DNA from 3 places in the Ureibacillus sp. FSL K6-3587 genome. Region 3 is predicted to be linked to each of the others. Evidence: riboswitches for the same ligand, from Rfam matches in the RefSeq annotation. Region 3 holds a riboswitch; each other region holds the start of a gene.
What was found. Region 3 has a riboswitch for thiamine pyrophosphate ahead of thiO (glycine oxidase ThiO). Riboswitches for the same ligand answer to the same signal wherever they lie in the genome.
Positions count from the first base shown of each region.

Region 1: linked by a shared signal. The riboswitch ahead of thiC (phosphomethylpyrimidine synthase ThiC) and the one ahead of thiO (glycine oxidase ThiO) in region 3 are both predicted to bind thiamine pyrophosphate.
Region 2: linked by a shared signal. The riboswitch ahead of tenA (thiaminase II) and the one ahead of thiO (glycine oxidase ThiO) in region 3 are both predicted to bind thiamine pyrophosphate.

Region 1 is NZ_CP151969.1:2,006,161-2,011,331, forward strand. Features, by position in the region: gene NSS77_RS09930 (S8 family peptidase) at 1-287, shown strand, start outside; gene NSS77_RS09935 (transposase) at 480-1,682, opposite strand; gene NSS77_RS09940 (hypothetical protein) at 1,803-1,928, shown strand; gene NSS77_RS09945 (hypothetical protein) at 1,912-2,037, shown strand; TPP riboswitch at 2,075-2,189, shown strand; gene thiC (phosphomethylpyrimidine synthase ThiC) at 2,341-4,062, shown strand; gene NSS77_RS09955 (hypothetical protein) at 4,040-4,225, shown strand; partial or broken gene NSS77_RS09960 (IS4 family transposase) at 4,437-5,066, opposite strand.
Region 2 is NZ_CP151969.1:950,576-955,746, forward strand. Features, by position in the region: RNA gene ssrS (6S RNA) at 86-278, shown strand; gene NSS77_RS04665 (ThiF family adenylyltransferase) at 359-1,369, opposite strand; gene NSS77_RS04670 (thiazole synthase) at 1,369-2,136, opposite strand; gene thiS (sulfur carrier protein ThiS) at 2,139-2,342, opposite strand; gene tenI (thiazole tautomerase TenI) at 2,302-2,949, opposite strand; gene tenA (thiaminase II) at 2,975-3,661, opposite strand; TPP riboswitch at 3,768-3,869, opposite strand; gene NSS77_RS04690 (M23 family metallopeptidase) at 4,093-5,061, opposite strand.
Region 3 is NZ_CP151969.1:1,748,135-1,753,305, forward strand. Features, by position in the region: gene ssuD (FMNH2-dependent alkanesulfonate monooxygenase) at 1-486, shown strand, start outside; gene thiO (glycine oxidase ThiO) at 588-1,724, opposite strand; TPP riboswitch at 1,843-1,950, opposite strand; gene NSS77_RS08610 (response regulator transcription factor) at 2,302-2,982, shown strand; gene NSS77_RS08615 (HAMP domain-containing sensor histidine kinase) at 2,972-4,306, shown strand; gene NSS77_RS08620 (ferric reductase-like transmembrane domain-containing protein) at 4,399-4,956, opposite strand; gene NSS77_RS08625 (FAD:protein FMN transferase) at 4,953-5,171, opposite strand, start outside.

The DNA of each region.
Region 1 (5,171 bases), 260 kb from region 3:
AGAGGTGGGTTGGCTCTAATACTGGAAAAGAACTCACGGTTATGGCACCAGGACACAAAATATTAAGTACATCTATAGACGGTAACTATACTATAAGAAGCGGTACATCTTTAGCTGCAGCTCATGTTGCCGGAGGCCTAGCATTACTCTTAAGCTATAATCCTTTATTAGATAATAAAGATTTAAGAGAGATAATCATACAATCTTCTATCAAAAAAACTCCTGACGGATATAGGATCTTCAATTTAGAAGAGGCTTTTAAGATATGTAAAAATTTCAAAAAATAGTACAAATATTTGTATAATAATGGTATAATTTACATATTATTTATAATTGAGAGTTTTGCAAAATTAGATTTTTATTAAAAAGAGTTTTAAAAGAAACCCAAATAAATTGGGGTATTTTGTATCTTTGGTTTACAAATATTCTGTTTGTCCTTTTTTGGGCGTACTTGCAGAATTTTTCGCTTTAAAAATTTTTTAAGCGGTTTGTTGCTTTTTACTCTCTTTTGCCATTGCGAGAGCTGAAACCAGTAATACGATGGCGTTCAAGTAAATATGAGTTTTTACTTTATCGATTCCCCACACATGCAGGGAGTTCGCTGTAAGATAACTTTTCATTCTTGAATTGCACCGTTCTACACTGGTTCGCTCATTGTAAAGTTCTTTCCAACGTTTGGAATCGCGGTGTGGATTAGAGTACCGGCGAAGATCCTTATTCACGTTAATTTTTACTACCATTCCATAGTTGGAGGATGAACAGGCTGCCATTCCTAATGGGCAATCCACTTTTCCGGTTGCGTGTGGACATCTGAATTTGAGCTGATCCTTATTGGCGCCCCAATAAGTCATTTCGTACCCCATCGAACAGCGTGGGGTTCCATTGGAGGCAATTCCTTCGGGAGGCTCCTTTTCATTACGCAAATTGAGTGGAATAATAGCTTGAGCCCCGATGTTCTTGGCGGATTCGTAGTTTTTTAGCTGGTCGTACCCACCATCCATTATCAGGAAATCAATTTTAGAGTTTGTACAACTCTTTACTTGTTCAATTAATTGTGGTGCGACATCCCCATCGTTGATATGAGCAGGGGTTACTTCAATCGCCATTGGTAATTCACTTTTGGTGTCAACGGAAAGATGCATCTTATAGCCAAACCAAGTAATTTTATTACCGAAGGAATCAAACTTTGCCCCCCAATTGGCGTTGCCTGTTTGTTCACTTCGCTTCTTAGGCTGCTTCTTTTCATAAGCATCAATGGCGGCACTGTCGATAGCCTGATGTTTTCCATCAATTACTCCTTCCTCTTGAGCTAACTGGACGAGATCTTGAAAGATTCTTTTCACAAGTCCAGTTTTGGTTAGTGAAGAAAATACTCGGCTAAGAGTAGAGATGGATGGTGCAGGCCTGCTAATATCTAAACCACATTGGTAACGAAAACGCAGGTCATTTTTTAATCGATTGTGAAGAGAAGTAAAAGTATCAATACCTTCTAATGGGGCAGCGATAAGAGCCCTTAATATCCCTTCTTTGGAATGTCCTTCAGCCCCTTGGGGTGAAGAACTTTTCAATTGTTTAGCATAAGGACGCAAATCTAGAGCACTAAAAAAGATCGGTAATTTCTCTTTTGACTCTAAAATTTGCAATTCTTCAAAGGAAAATAGACTTTCTTGTAGAATATACAAAGTGACTTCCTCCTTATGGATTTTTGTGGTTTGGTCACTTCAAAATTCTACAAATAAGGGGTGAAGTCCTTTTTTATGCTTTAGAAAACCTTATGGCTCTTGGGTTGAAAAATGTGCAAAATGCTCAAAAAACAAAAGGCCAACCAGCAAAAAAAGAAAATTTCTTCGACGGTTCGAGTGGATGTAGAGCGGTTGGAATATTTAATGAATCTTGTAGGGGAATTGGTGATTGACCAAACAAGCTGATGGAGGAAATTGCTTCATCGGCATCATCGTTAAGCAAAATGGCAGAAAATATGCAAACAATGTTAAACCGGTTTACCGTATAAGGAAGCGTATTTACATTGCTTTATAAGTATGTTAATATTAAGAAAAATTAAATAAGTTTGTCGCTTATCTACTAGGGGAGTCCAATAGCTTGGACTGAGAAAAGAACGCGCTTAAGTTCTTTGACCCTTTGAACCTGATCTGGGTTATACCAGCGTAGGGAAGTAGATAGCGGGAGTGTATGTGTTTGTTGCGTACGTTTCGCTATTTGCGTTCCATCGGGTTCTCTTAGAGAACCCGATTTTTATTTCCGCATATATTCTCCTATCTCTGCCCCGCGTTTTGGTGTAACTTCAGATCCTAAATCATTATTTTAAGGGAGAGGAGTTACATGCAAAACATCAAATCTTTCATGCAATTTCCTGCGAGTAAAAAGGTATATGTCGAAGGTTCAAGATCGGATATTCGTGTACCGATGAGAGGAATTACGTTAAGTCCAACAAAGACAGAAACAGGAATCATTGAAAATGAACCTGTTCGTGTTTATGACACAAGCGGTCCTTACACCGATCCTGATTTTCAGCCGGACATTCAAAAAGGATTGCCTCCGCTAAGAAAACGCTGGATTTTAGAAAGAGGCGACGTTGAAGAATACGAGGGGCGTCCAGTGAAACCGGAAGATAACGGATTCCGTAATGAGAAGCAATCAGAGATTACTCTGCCTTTCGAGAGAAAACCACTGCGCGCAAAAAAAGGAAAAACTGTAACACAAATGCATTATGCAAAACGAGGGATTATTACGCCGGAGATGGAATTTGTTGCGATTCGCGAAAATATAGATCCGGAAATCGTACGTCAAGAAGTTGCCGAAGGAAGAGCGATTATTCCTTCGAATATTAACCATCCGGAAAGTGAACCGATGATTATTGGGAGTCGTTTTCATGTAAAAATTAACGCGAATATTGGTAATTCCGTAGTCACATCATCCATTGAAGAAGAAGTCGAAAAAATGCTTTGGGCGGTGCGCTGGGGAGCAGACACGATTATGGACTTATCGACGGGAAAACACATTCATGCGACACGAGAATATATTATTCGCAATTCCCCTGTGCCTGTCGGGACAGTTCCGATTTATCAAGCGCTTGAAAAAGTAAACGGCGTCGTTGAAGACTTAACGTGGGAAATTTACCGTGATACGCTCATCGAACAAGCGGAACAAGGGGTGGACTATTTTACGATTCACGCGGGGGTGCTGCTTCGTTACATACCGATGACGGTAAACCGAACGACTGGCATTGTTTCACGCGGCGGCTCGATTATGGCGCAATGGTGTTTAGCCCACCATGAAGAAAACTTCTTATACACGCATTTTGAAGAGATATGCGAGATTTTGAAAACGTACGATATTGCAGTATCGCTTGGAGACGGGCTGCGTCCAGGCTCGATTGCCGATGCGAATGACGAAGCACAGTTTGCTGAATTGGAGACGCTTGGAGAATTAACGGAAATCGCTTGGAAGCATGATGTGCAAGTGATGATCGAAGGGCCAGGGCATGTGCCGATGCATAAAATTAAAGAAAATGTCGATAAGCAAATCGAAATTTGTAAAGGTGCGCCGTTTTACACATTAGGACCGCTTACGACCGATATCGCGCCGGGATATGACCACATTACATCCGCGATTGGAGCGGCGATCATTGGCGCGTACGGAACGGCGATGCTTTGTTACGTGACGCCAAAAGAGCATTTAGGGCTGCCGAATAAAGATGATGTGCGTGAAGGAGTGATCGCTTATAAAATCGCAGCACACGCGGCCGATTTAGCAAAAGGGCACCCGGGAGCTCAACGGCGGGATGACGCGTTATCAAAAGCGCGCTTTGAGTTTCGTTGGAACGATCAGTTCAACCTTTCGCTTGATCCAGATCGAGCTCGGGAATATCATGATGAAACATTGCCGGCGGAAGGGGCGAAAGTCGCGCATTTTTGTTCAATGTGCGGGCCGAAGTTTTGCTCGATGAAAATTTCACATGAGCTGCAAAAAACGGTGAGGGAAGAAGGGATGAAACAAAAAGCGAAGGAGTTTGTCGAAAATGGCTCATCTCTCTATCGATAATGTTCAAGAGTTGCAAAAGGACATTGCCGAACTGAAGGAAAAAATTCTTAAATTGGAACAGCAAATTGCCCATATTCAAAAAAATTGCCAGCATTCATTTTTTGAGACACCGTTTATGCGAAAATGTATCAAATGCCATTATATAGAGATTTTATATTATTGAATATGTAATTGGGTGAAGGGGATTGTCAAATATATAGCTAATCCATCTCCCGTTTTGCAGGGTGGAAATCGGGAAATGGATTAGCTTTTTTATTTTTGTTTTTAGTCATTTCTTTTAAGTTTATATATATATTACATCACTAGCGTCGCATAAATAAGTTTTGAAATTTCAGATTTTATTTTTCTGGAAAATTAGCAAAAAACGAAAACACATCCGTCATACGGTCAAATCGCTCATAATCTAAGTATCCACGATCGAACACGTACAGGCATTCTTAATCATCAATGAATATCTCTAATTGACCACGATCATGTTCGATTGCGTTTGTCAGTACGGCCTTGTCGGGATAAGAAAGTCCTTTTTCCATGAATACAAGACGCAAGTGAAGCTTTACACCCGATTTTGTTTTTCGGAACTCTGCCCATTTGTGGTTCGTCAAATTCAGTGGCAACGTACTCGAATCAATGATTTTTAGTGGCGTTGTCAGCTTTCTTCGCTTTTGAAAATGTGTTTTCTCATGAATTTGAGCCACTAAATCAAGAAAAATCGATTGAAAGAAAACCGTTGGAATGGCATTGATTCGTCTTCCTAATTGGGAAAAGCTAATCGATGGAAGACCTGTTGCACGTTGTAATTCTTCAGAAAAAACAGCGTCACTTAAAGCTCGCAAACTCTCGGTTTCATGTAATTGAGCGTACAACAGTAATTTCAGAAATGAAGCCATATAAAGCTTCTTTGTATAGTAATCTAAATGATAGGCTTTCACCATATCGTCAAATAAGTTGAAATTAATTGGTGAAAACCATTGTTCAAATGATGTTTTTCGTGTAAACTTATCCATAATCGTGATTCCTTTATATTGGATTTGGATAGGTTTACTACCACCAAACCATTATAAAGGATTTTTTTATGGAAAAATATAGTTACAGAAAATTCAGATTTATTA
Region 2 (5,171 bases), 800 kb from region 3:
CTCCAACGCTTTTTATATTAAATAATTGACTTTTTTATTAAAAGATACTTACTTGCGGCAAGCTACATATTCCATTACTATTACATTAAAGCTGCGTTGTACGTACACATATTAAGTTTTAACCTTTGAACTGTAAAAGGGAGTTTTAGATCGAAGATGGAATGGCGGGCGTCACACTGCGGTGAATGACGATAGACAGGAAATCTTCTGCGAACACCCACCTGGTGGAGTCGTGGTTTTAAAACTTTCTATTAATATTACGGCAAGGCGGCTTTCACTGCAAACATTGGTAAAACAATGGTTTGTAAAAAAGCTCTCTGTTCAGGAGAGCTTTTTTATTTTGGCATTCAACGGTCTTTCATGCCCCCACATACCGTTGATAAATCCTTTTCGCCTTTTCTTCCTCTTTCGTTCCATGGATCAATGCCCTGCCATCTTGAAAAAGAACCATTTGGACATCTTCCACCTGGAAGGACATTAAGTAAGGGGTCACTTTTAAGTTTTTAACGATTGTATGGAGCCTTTTTGAAATCCTTTCTAATGAAAATTGCTGCGTTTGCTGCGGACGAATCTGCACCGTATTTCTGCCGCACAACACCGCTGTTTTCAAACCCGTCCCCTTCCTCAAATATGGGAATGAGGGATTTTCCCCGCACGAAGGGCAATCCGCCCTCTTTAATGATGATACATCGATGATCGAGTGTTCCCTTTTCCATATATCAAAGGAAACCGATTCTTTGGACACTTCTCCGCTCACCAGATATTTCAAAGCCTCTGCCGTTTGATAGGATGCAACCATTTGCACTGCCGGACTGATCACCCCGACGGTATCGCAAGTTAAACCCTCGGAAGGAAGCGTTTGGAGCAAACAATGATAACATGGTGTTTGTTTTGGCACAATGGAAACGGTCATTCCATAACTTCTTACCACTGCCCCGTGAATCCAGGGAATGCCATGTTTCATTGCCATATCATTGATGACAAATCTCGTTTCAAAATTATCTGTCCCATCCATGATGAGATCGGCATCTTTCACTATTTCTTCTGAATCAATAGAGAAGTCTCCAACAATCCCTTTAATATCAATCGTTGAATTGATTACTTGTAAATGGTTTTGTGCCGCAATGGCCTTTGGGATGTTCCGTTTTGCATCCTCTTCCGTATAAAGTTGCTGCCGGCCGAGATTCGTCCAATCAACGTAATCCCGGTCGATGATGGTGATTTTCCCGATGCCCGCCCGTGCCAACATCTCCGCATTGGCACAACCTAACGCTCCTGCCCCGACAATTAGCACATGGCTTTCCAATAATTTCTTCTGTCCTTCCTCACCAATAGGGGAAAACAACCGTTGCCGGGAATACCGTTCCATTAGGAAAGAAGCATCCCTTCTATTGGACTGGAGGCAACAGCATACCGTTTTTTCGGAATTCTGCCAGCTTCATATCCAAGTCTTCCCGCTTCGATGGCCAGCTTCATGGCCTTTGCCATTTTCACCGGATCTTTTGCCCCGGACACCGCTGAATTCAATAAGATGCCATCTGCCCCCAACTCCATCGCAATGGCACAATCCGCAGGCGAGCCGATTCCCGCATCCACTATGACCGGAATACCCGCCTGCTCAATGATGAGGGAGAGATTCAGCGGATTCACAATCCCTTGCCCTGAACCAATGGGTGAAGCGCCCGGCATGATGGCATGCACCCCCAATTCTTCGAGTCTCTTCGCTAAGACTACATCATCGGAAGTATAAGGAAGGACAATGAAACCTTCTTCCAATAACATTTCTGAAGCTTTTAGTGTTTCAACCGGATCCGGAAGAAGGGTTTTATCATCCCCAATGACTTCCACTTTCACCATGTCGCACAGTCCTGATGCTTTGGCGAGTCTTGCGATCCTCACCGCTTCTTCCGCCGTTTTTGCCCCGGCAGTATTCGGCAGGAGGGTGTATTTTGAAAGATCGAGCATTTCCAGAAAATTCGGCTGTGACGGTTCATAAATATTCATTCTTCTTACGGCAAAAGTCAAAATTTCCGCTCCGGATGCTTCCACCGCTTCCTTTTGGACCTCAAAATTCGGGAACTTCCCTGTACCTAGCAATAATCTTGATTGGAATACTTTATCTGCAATTTTTAACATGTTTATCCCCCTCCAACAAAATGGACGATTTCGATTTTGTCGCCATCATTTACCGGCTGTTTGTCATATTGCTCTTTCAGTATAATTTTTCCATTCTGTTCAACAACGACAATCCGTCCTTGCAATTGAAAAGACTTCAGCAAATCTGCCACATTTTTCACATTGTTATCCACTTCCGTCTTCTGTCCATTGATATAAAGTTGCAACGTCATCCCCCTTCCCCTTTGACACTTGTTTTAAACGGGTTGCCGCTTCTTTTGGGTGTTTCGATGAGAAAATGTAAGACATCACTGCAATGCCGCCCACTTTTTTCTCCAGCACTTTTCCGGCATTCTCAGGAGTAATTCCGCCGATGGCAATCACTGGAATCTTTACATGTTCAACAATTACACCAAGGGCACCCGTTCCTCTTCCCGTTAATCCCTTTTTGCTGTCCGTTTCAAAAACATGGCCGAATAAACAGTAATCAGCTCCTGCTTCTTCCGCTCTTTCCGCTTCTTCAAGGGAATGGATGCTGACCCCCACTTTCATATGTGGAAATGCCGTTTTGACCTTTTCTACCGGAAGCCCCTTCCCTGGCAGATGCACATTCGGAATTCCAGTCACAAGAGCAATATCCAGCCGGTCATTGATGACAAGCTTTTCTTTCGGCACCCCTGCCTTTAGTAACTCCTCTACTAGAGCAACAATCTCATGGGGCGATTTATTTTTTTCGCGTATATGAATGTAATCCACAACGGCAGAAACCGATGTGATGATTTCCTTCAACTCTTCATTTGTCTTTTTCCCATCGGTGATTATGTGCAGTTCCAACCAAACGACTTCCCTTCGCAAAAAATTATGCAGTCACCTGTTCATCCATCGGCCACATTTGTTGATGATAAGCCATATCCCAGAACATGTATTCAAATCGGGTTGTATTTAAAAAGATTTCTTCCAGCCGTTGAAGTTCGGATTCCGGCTTTCCTTCCGCCAATTGATTGAGCAAATCGAGATTCCATTGCGCAGACTGGCCAAACTCTTCTGAACTGTACGTTTTTACCCAATCGCCGTATAATTCATGATTTTTTGCCCCCGGGATTTCAGCCAATTCACATCCAATCTCCCAATAGCTCCATGCACAAGCCAAATGGGCAGCTGCCAATTCGGCGATGGAGCCGTTTTGGGCAACCGCCAACATGTAGTGGGTGTAAGCAAGGGTTACCGGGGAATGTTTTGCCTCTTCCAACTCTTTTTCCGTGATTCCAAAACGGCTGGCATATTTTCTGTGCAACGCCATTTCCTCATTCATCGTGTAATAAAGCAGGTTGGCAAACACCGTCATCACTTCGAGATTTGGCGCTTTCACAGCACCTAATGCAAACAATTTGGAATAATCGATTAAGTATAAATAATCTTGGATCATGTAAAAACGGAACTTGTCAGGATCCAGTGTTCCTGCTCCCAACTCTTTCACAAAAGGATGTTCATGATTTTTTCTCCAAACGGTATGATACTTTTCAAAAAGTCGATCTGTGAATTGCATTCCTATCCCCCATCTTTTTTTGTTCATGAAAAAAAGCCACTTCCTGAAAGAAGTGGCTTGAAAACCCGAAATCGGCAAACTGTAAAAAAACATAAAAAGACAATACGAGTCCCAGCAACCACTTCCCTTCGCTAGCATTACCTAGTGCAGGTTCAAAGGGTTGAGGCAATGCCTCTCTCAGCTAAAACAAGCACCCCTAGTGATTGGATAATGCACTATGAAATTACAATCATTGTGACATGGGCAAGAAAATATTTCAATAGGATAAAATGGATAATTTATTTGGAATTTTTTTCAAGACTTTGCGACTTTGGATAAATCCAAGGAGATGCTGGAGGACTTGCATTTTCAACAGATCCCTTGCGGCTTTTATCAAAATGTTCTCGCAACAAAAAAGTTGCCCTAGCGAATGGCACGCTAAAGCAACCTTATTATTTGCGTTCCTGCTTCGTCTGCTTTTCCCATTGCAAAAGATGCGGATACGGGTCAAAAGCCCATTCAGTCCGCCCGTTGAATTTATACATGCCATAATGCAAATGCGGAGGGAATTTGCCGCTCGTTCCTTCCTTCCCATATCCCGAACTTCCAACACCGCCAAGAATGGTTCCAGGCTCCACGATGTCGCCCACCTTCAACTCTTTATTGAAATACGCCAAATGAGCATAATAATGATAAGTATTATGATGATCCCGGATGCCGACCCGCCAACCGCCAAATTGGTTCCAACCCATTACTTCAACAACGCCATAAGACGTAGATAAAACCGGTGTGCCATAACCGGCAAAAATATCCGTTCCTTCATGGATTCGTCTTCCGCCCCATCCCCTGCTGGCACCCCAAGTCCCTTTATAACTGTAATTGTATCCACGGACCGGGAGGGGAAAAATATGCTTGTCCAATTGAATTGTATTGAAATGTTTATAAAGCGTTTGAATAGTTATAATTTGATTGATGATTTTTTCATCTTTGTAATATTCCCATAAAGCCGTTTTAAAATCTTCTTCCGATGGGCCAAATTTCCCTAAATAGGTGGCCATCGTAAATAAAATATCTTGGTCATCATTCCGATCGGCTTTGCCATCGCCGTTCCCATCAAGACCCTTGCCGCCAAAATACTGAATGGTAAACGGCGTAGTGTCATCTGTGTCAGGATTCAGTTCACCTGCCCAGAATTCATGGGAAAAATGAATGGCGATGGCGCTTTCCCGCTTTGGAATATCCTTTCGCACTTCCTGAATATTCCGTTCATATTGATCGACAGCCGCCAAACGATACCAGGGAACAAATGGCGTTTCATAGCTTTTATACAAATTCATCCGCTCATTGTACACATCTTCCTTATGTTCGCTTGCGTTTGCAAAAGAGGAAAAGGCCGTTAAACATGCAAGCGCAAGAACCAAGGAGAGAATTATTTTTCGGACCAAAATCAATCCTCCTTTCCCCCTTAGAATATCCCGTTTTTTTCAAACCATGAGTCCTTTATGGGATGAAAAATTTTTATTAAATGCAA
Region 3 (5,171 bases):
CATGGCCGTGAAGTGGAATTTGGATTGCGTGTCCATGTCATTGTCCGCGAAACGAATGAAGAAGCGTGGAAAGCTGCCAATGACCTAATTAAATATGTGGATGAGGATGCGATTCAAAAAGCGCAACAAGTGTTTAGCCGCTATGATTCCATCGGCCAAAAGAAAATGACGGAGTTAAACAAAGGGAATCGCAGCAATTTGGAGATATATCCAAATTTATGGGCAGGAGTCGGCCTTGTGCGCGGAGGCTGCGGAACAGCGATTGTCGGCGATCCGGAAACGGTGGCGGAACGCATTCGCGAATACCAGTCAATTGGAATTGATAAGTTTGTATTATCAGGCTATCCTCATTTGGAGGAAGCATATCAATTTGCTGAACTCGTGTTCCCGCTGCTCGGGTATAAGCAAGATAAACAATCAACCGGCGCTCCAAAAGGGGAAGTCGTTGGTTATGATTATACGGCCGAGAAATTGGCGCGGGTATAAACTTTACATGACAATTCAGTTTGCAAAAGCAAAGCGAATGGGGGAAGACAAAGGTTCCCTTCATTCGCTTTATTTTTTGAATATGTGGAGTGCAGGATACTTCAAGTGATTGGGGTTTCTGCTTTGTGCCGTGTCAGTGAAAACGGTGATAAATCGATTCCCGTTTCTTTCCGTTCAACCAAGTCCGCCATCAACTGACCGGTGATCGCGCAAAGTAAAATCCCGTTTCGGTAATGGCCGGCAGCGACAAACAATCCCCGCCGTTCCGGATGTTCCCCGAAGTATGGCAAGCCGTCTTTTGTCTGTGGCCGGATTCCGCTCCACGTGTTGATCCATTCCGCTTGTTGTATGTCCGGAATGAGGGTGGTCGCGCGGTGGAGCAAACTCATCACCCCGCCTGCTGACACACGCCGTTCAAATGTATCCGGAGTGGAGGTTGCGCCAATCAGCAATTGATTGCCCCGCTTCGGCACGATATAGCAGCCGTTTTTGGCAAATACGGTCGACTGCAGCAATGGAACATGAGTGCGCACCATGATGCATTCCCCTTTGACCGGGTACACAACAAGTGGAAGGCCGAGGGATGTACCGAGCCGCTCAGTCCAGGCACCGGCGGCGACGACAACAGCCTCGGCAGCAAACGTTCCAACCGTTGTATCCACGAGATGGATGCCTGCTTCGGACCGAATGTTTAATACTTCTGTATGTTCATACAATTGGGCGCCGGCTGAAATTGCAGCATATGCAAGGGCTGTGGCCAAGTCCGGGGCGCTTACTTGACCGTCTCCTTCAATATATATGGCACCAGCAATTGCTTCTTTTGCAAGAGACAGCTCCATTTCAACCGCTTCTTCATTCGTCAGCCACCGCACCGGTTCATCCGCACCGCGCCAGAATGCATAGTGGCGTTGAAGCTCTTCCGCCTCTTCCTCAGTGGCCGCTATTTTGATCATTCCCTTTTCAACAAGACCGATATCAATCCCCGTCCGCTCCCTCAACTCTTCCGCCAGGGACGGCATAAGGGCCCGGCTTTGCAAGGCGAGCGGCACGAGGGGACTTGGCGAGAAAAACTCCGATTGTGCTCCGAGCATACCGGCAGCAGCACGGGATGCTTCACAAGCCATTGTTCCTTTTTCTAAAATTGCGACGCGATGATGCCGTTTGGAAAGTTCAAAGGCGATCGCGGTACCAATCACTCCGCCGCCGACAATTACTGTGTCATAACGTTGTATAGTCATTGGATCCACTCCTTTTAATCAATTGCTTTGTTTTAAAACAAAAACGCCGCTTCCTTTACCAGAGTAAAGAAAGCGGCGTGAGTCTACAGCATCTCATAGCAACACCATGTCGACCATGTAAAACCCATCTCCACTTCCCTCCGCTGGTATTACCCAGATCAGGTGCTAAGGGTCTCAAAGGTACACTTTGATCTCAGCCTATCTAAAGGCACCCCTAGTGGATGTTTCACAATCACAATTTCCAATTTATGTTTATCATATCATGCACAAGCTGGTTGTCAACCAACTTTCTGCCCAATGTTTGCGCAGTCTTCCACAATCCGCTGTCATCAAACGATCGAATGAAAGTAAAACGGTTCGTAAAAGCCCATGGACCAGGAAGAAAGTGCGGGCGGAGCGATAATGAACGGCCAAAGTTTTAGAATGTGCAAGACCTTCGATATGGAGGCCATTTTTTTTATGTTTAAATATGAAAGACATTAAATAGCCTTAAAGTATATGGGAATTTTTCATTTTTTTTTCAGCCTTTTTTGATACGCTTGTATAAAAAGACTGTGCACAAGAAGGTGAAGGTCGAATGAATATCTTATTTGCTGAAGATGACGAGAATTTGGGAAAAATGGTCCATCATTTATTGCAAAAGGAATATGGCCGAGTGGATTGGGTGAAAGACGGCCAAAGCGCTTATGATTATTCCATATTCACCGATTATGACGTGATCATTTTGGATTGGATGATGCCTGGTATGAGCGGGCTTGAAGTATGTAAGCGCCTCAGAGAAAAAGGTTTTAAAGGTGGAATTTTGTTTTTGACAGCCAAAGATTCCGTTGAAGATGTGGTGGAAGGATTGGACTCGGGGGCTGATGATTATTTAGTGAAGCCTTTCAAATTCGAGGAGCTTGTGGCGAGACTCCGGGCATTGTCACGTAGAGTCGATAAGCCTTTTGAAGAAATTCTATCATTGGATGATCTGGAATTGAATTTATCCAATCATGTTGTAAAAAGAAATGGCAAAGTGATAGAACTTTCAAAGAAAGAATATGAGTTGCTGGAACTGTTGCTGCGCAATAAACACCAAGTGTTGACAAGGGAAATGATCATTGAAAGAATATGGGGATTTGATACAGATGTAACGGAAAACGCATTGGATGCGTTAGTGAAACTGCTTCGGAAAAAAGTGGACGAGCCGGGAAAACCATCGATCATCAAAAATGTGAGAGGCGTCGGCTACAAGTTGAGGGATAGCCATGGAAATTAATAAAGTGAAATTGAAGCTCACCTTGATTTATTCAGGATCCCTCCTGCTTATTTTAATGATGTTTATTTTCGTGCTGTATCTTTTTATTTCGAATGCGATCAATAAACAGGAGATTGAAGAACTGGAACGGTTTTATGAGAAGGAAAACCATGAATTTTTAGAAGAACTGTACAAAAAAAATTATATAAGAATCATACCGGAGAGTAAGCGTAAAAAGAGATTTTTCGAAGATTTTGAAGAAGAGGATTATGATGAAATCGACGAAGAATTTGAAGAGAATGAGCCGTTGAAATATCGACCGGAAAGGGATATTTTCTACTACGTATTGGATGAAAATTTTCAATTAATCGAAGGCGAAGGGACCGTCCAAGGTTTTGAAGAGTATTTTGAAACAGATTTCACCCCTCCATCTTCAAGAACCGTAAAAGAAATCGAATGGGATAAGGTCCATATCCTTTATATCTATTATCCCCTTCAAATGGATGACCGGTTGATCGGAAGCGTTGTTGTCGGAAAGGATATTACCGACGAAAAGCATTTGTTTCAACGAATTATTTGGATATTATTGTTTTTAACCATCTTTTTCAGTTTGCTTTTTGCTCTGGCAGGGAACTTCTTTGCCGGCCAGGCAATGAAACCGATTATAAAAGCATATGAGAAACAAAGAAAGTTCGTTTCTGATGCGTCCCACGAACTAAGAACACCTCTCAGTGTTTTTTATAGTTCCATTGATGTGTTGGCGAGTGAAGAAGAGGAACACTTGAGTCCATTTGGAAAACAAGTGTTGGAAGATGTGAAACAGGAAGCGGAAATGATGCATAAACTTTTGGACGATTTATTATTTTTGGCAAGACATGACCAAGGAAACTTTAAATTGGAACTGGAAGAATTCGATCTCTCTTCACAGGTTCATTCATTGCTGAACCGGTTCAAAAGAATTGTACCATCCCAATTGACACTTCAAGAAAATATACAGGACGGGATCCGGATCAAGGGAGATAAAGTAAGAATTCAACAGCTCCTTTATATATTGCTGGATAATGCCGCACGCTATACGAAAGAAGGATCCATCACATGCTCATTGGCCGAACAGGGAGAGAAAATCTTGTTAAGCGTGAAAGACACGGGAATCGGCATTTCTCCAAAGGATTTGCAACATATTTTTGAACGTTTTTACCGGGGAGATAAATCAAGAAAACGAAACGGAACAGGGCTGGGTCTATCCATTGCCAAAACAATTGTGGAAGCCCACGGAGGAGAAATCGAAGTGAAGAGTGAAGTCGGGAATGGGACAGAGTTTATAATTAAATTGAAGAAATATTAATTGCATATAAAATCAAAAGGTTATCCGGGAAAGATTGGATCTTTCCCGGATAACCTTTTTAAGAGGGGTTTCAATACGGTATATTAAGGAGGTTAATTAGCACTTTTACTATGAACGGCTTTTAATTTGCCTTCAAAATATCGGATTATAAGCAATGTTGTAACGAAAACAATTCCTAAACAGTAGATAAAGATTGCCCAAACCTGGTCGGAATCGGTTCCGATGAAAATGCCATGGAGAATCATAAACACCCATGCAGGAATCACTAAGAAGTGAAGTTTTTTCCATAGTTTGAAACCGAGTTTTTTCATGAAGAAATCGGAAGTGGCCATGACGATTAAGAACAGATAGAAGGAGATTGTTCCGATTCCGGACAAGAACGGTTCATTTTCGGCAGCGAATGGAATGATTAATTCACTGATTTTATAAGGAACGTAATGATCCACCAATAGCAAGGTGCCATGGAACACAATGGTCAACATCCCAATCCATCCGCTGATTTTGTGCAGTTCCATCATAAGCTGTTTTTGATTTTTAAAAGAAGAAATCTTTTGCATCAGACCGGCCATGATGGAAAGGGTTAGTAGAAAATAGGCAAGAAAGCCGGATACACGTATGAGATTCCAGTTAGAAAACAGATCCAGTATCATCGGGTTTTATTCCCTCCCGTCTCAATTTTTCCATCAGATTTGACAAGGACATAACTGAACTTTTGGCTGATGTTGGATAAAACAGAGTCAACAGATGCGTCATTCGCCATAAAGCAAACTTTGGCGCCGACTTCCGCATCGATGCAATGGTCCATAACCACCGTTGCCTGGACAATTTCTGTATCTACAGGCATTCCATTTCTACCGTCCAATAA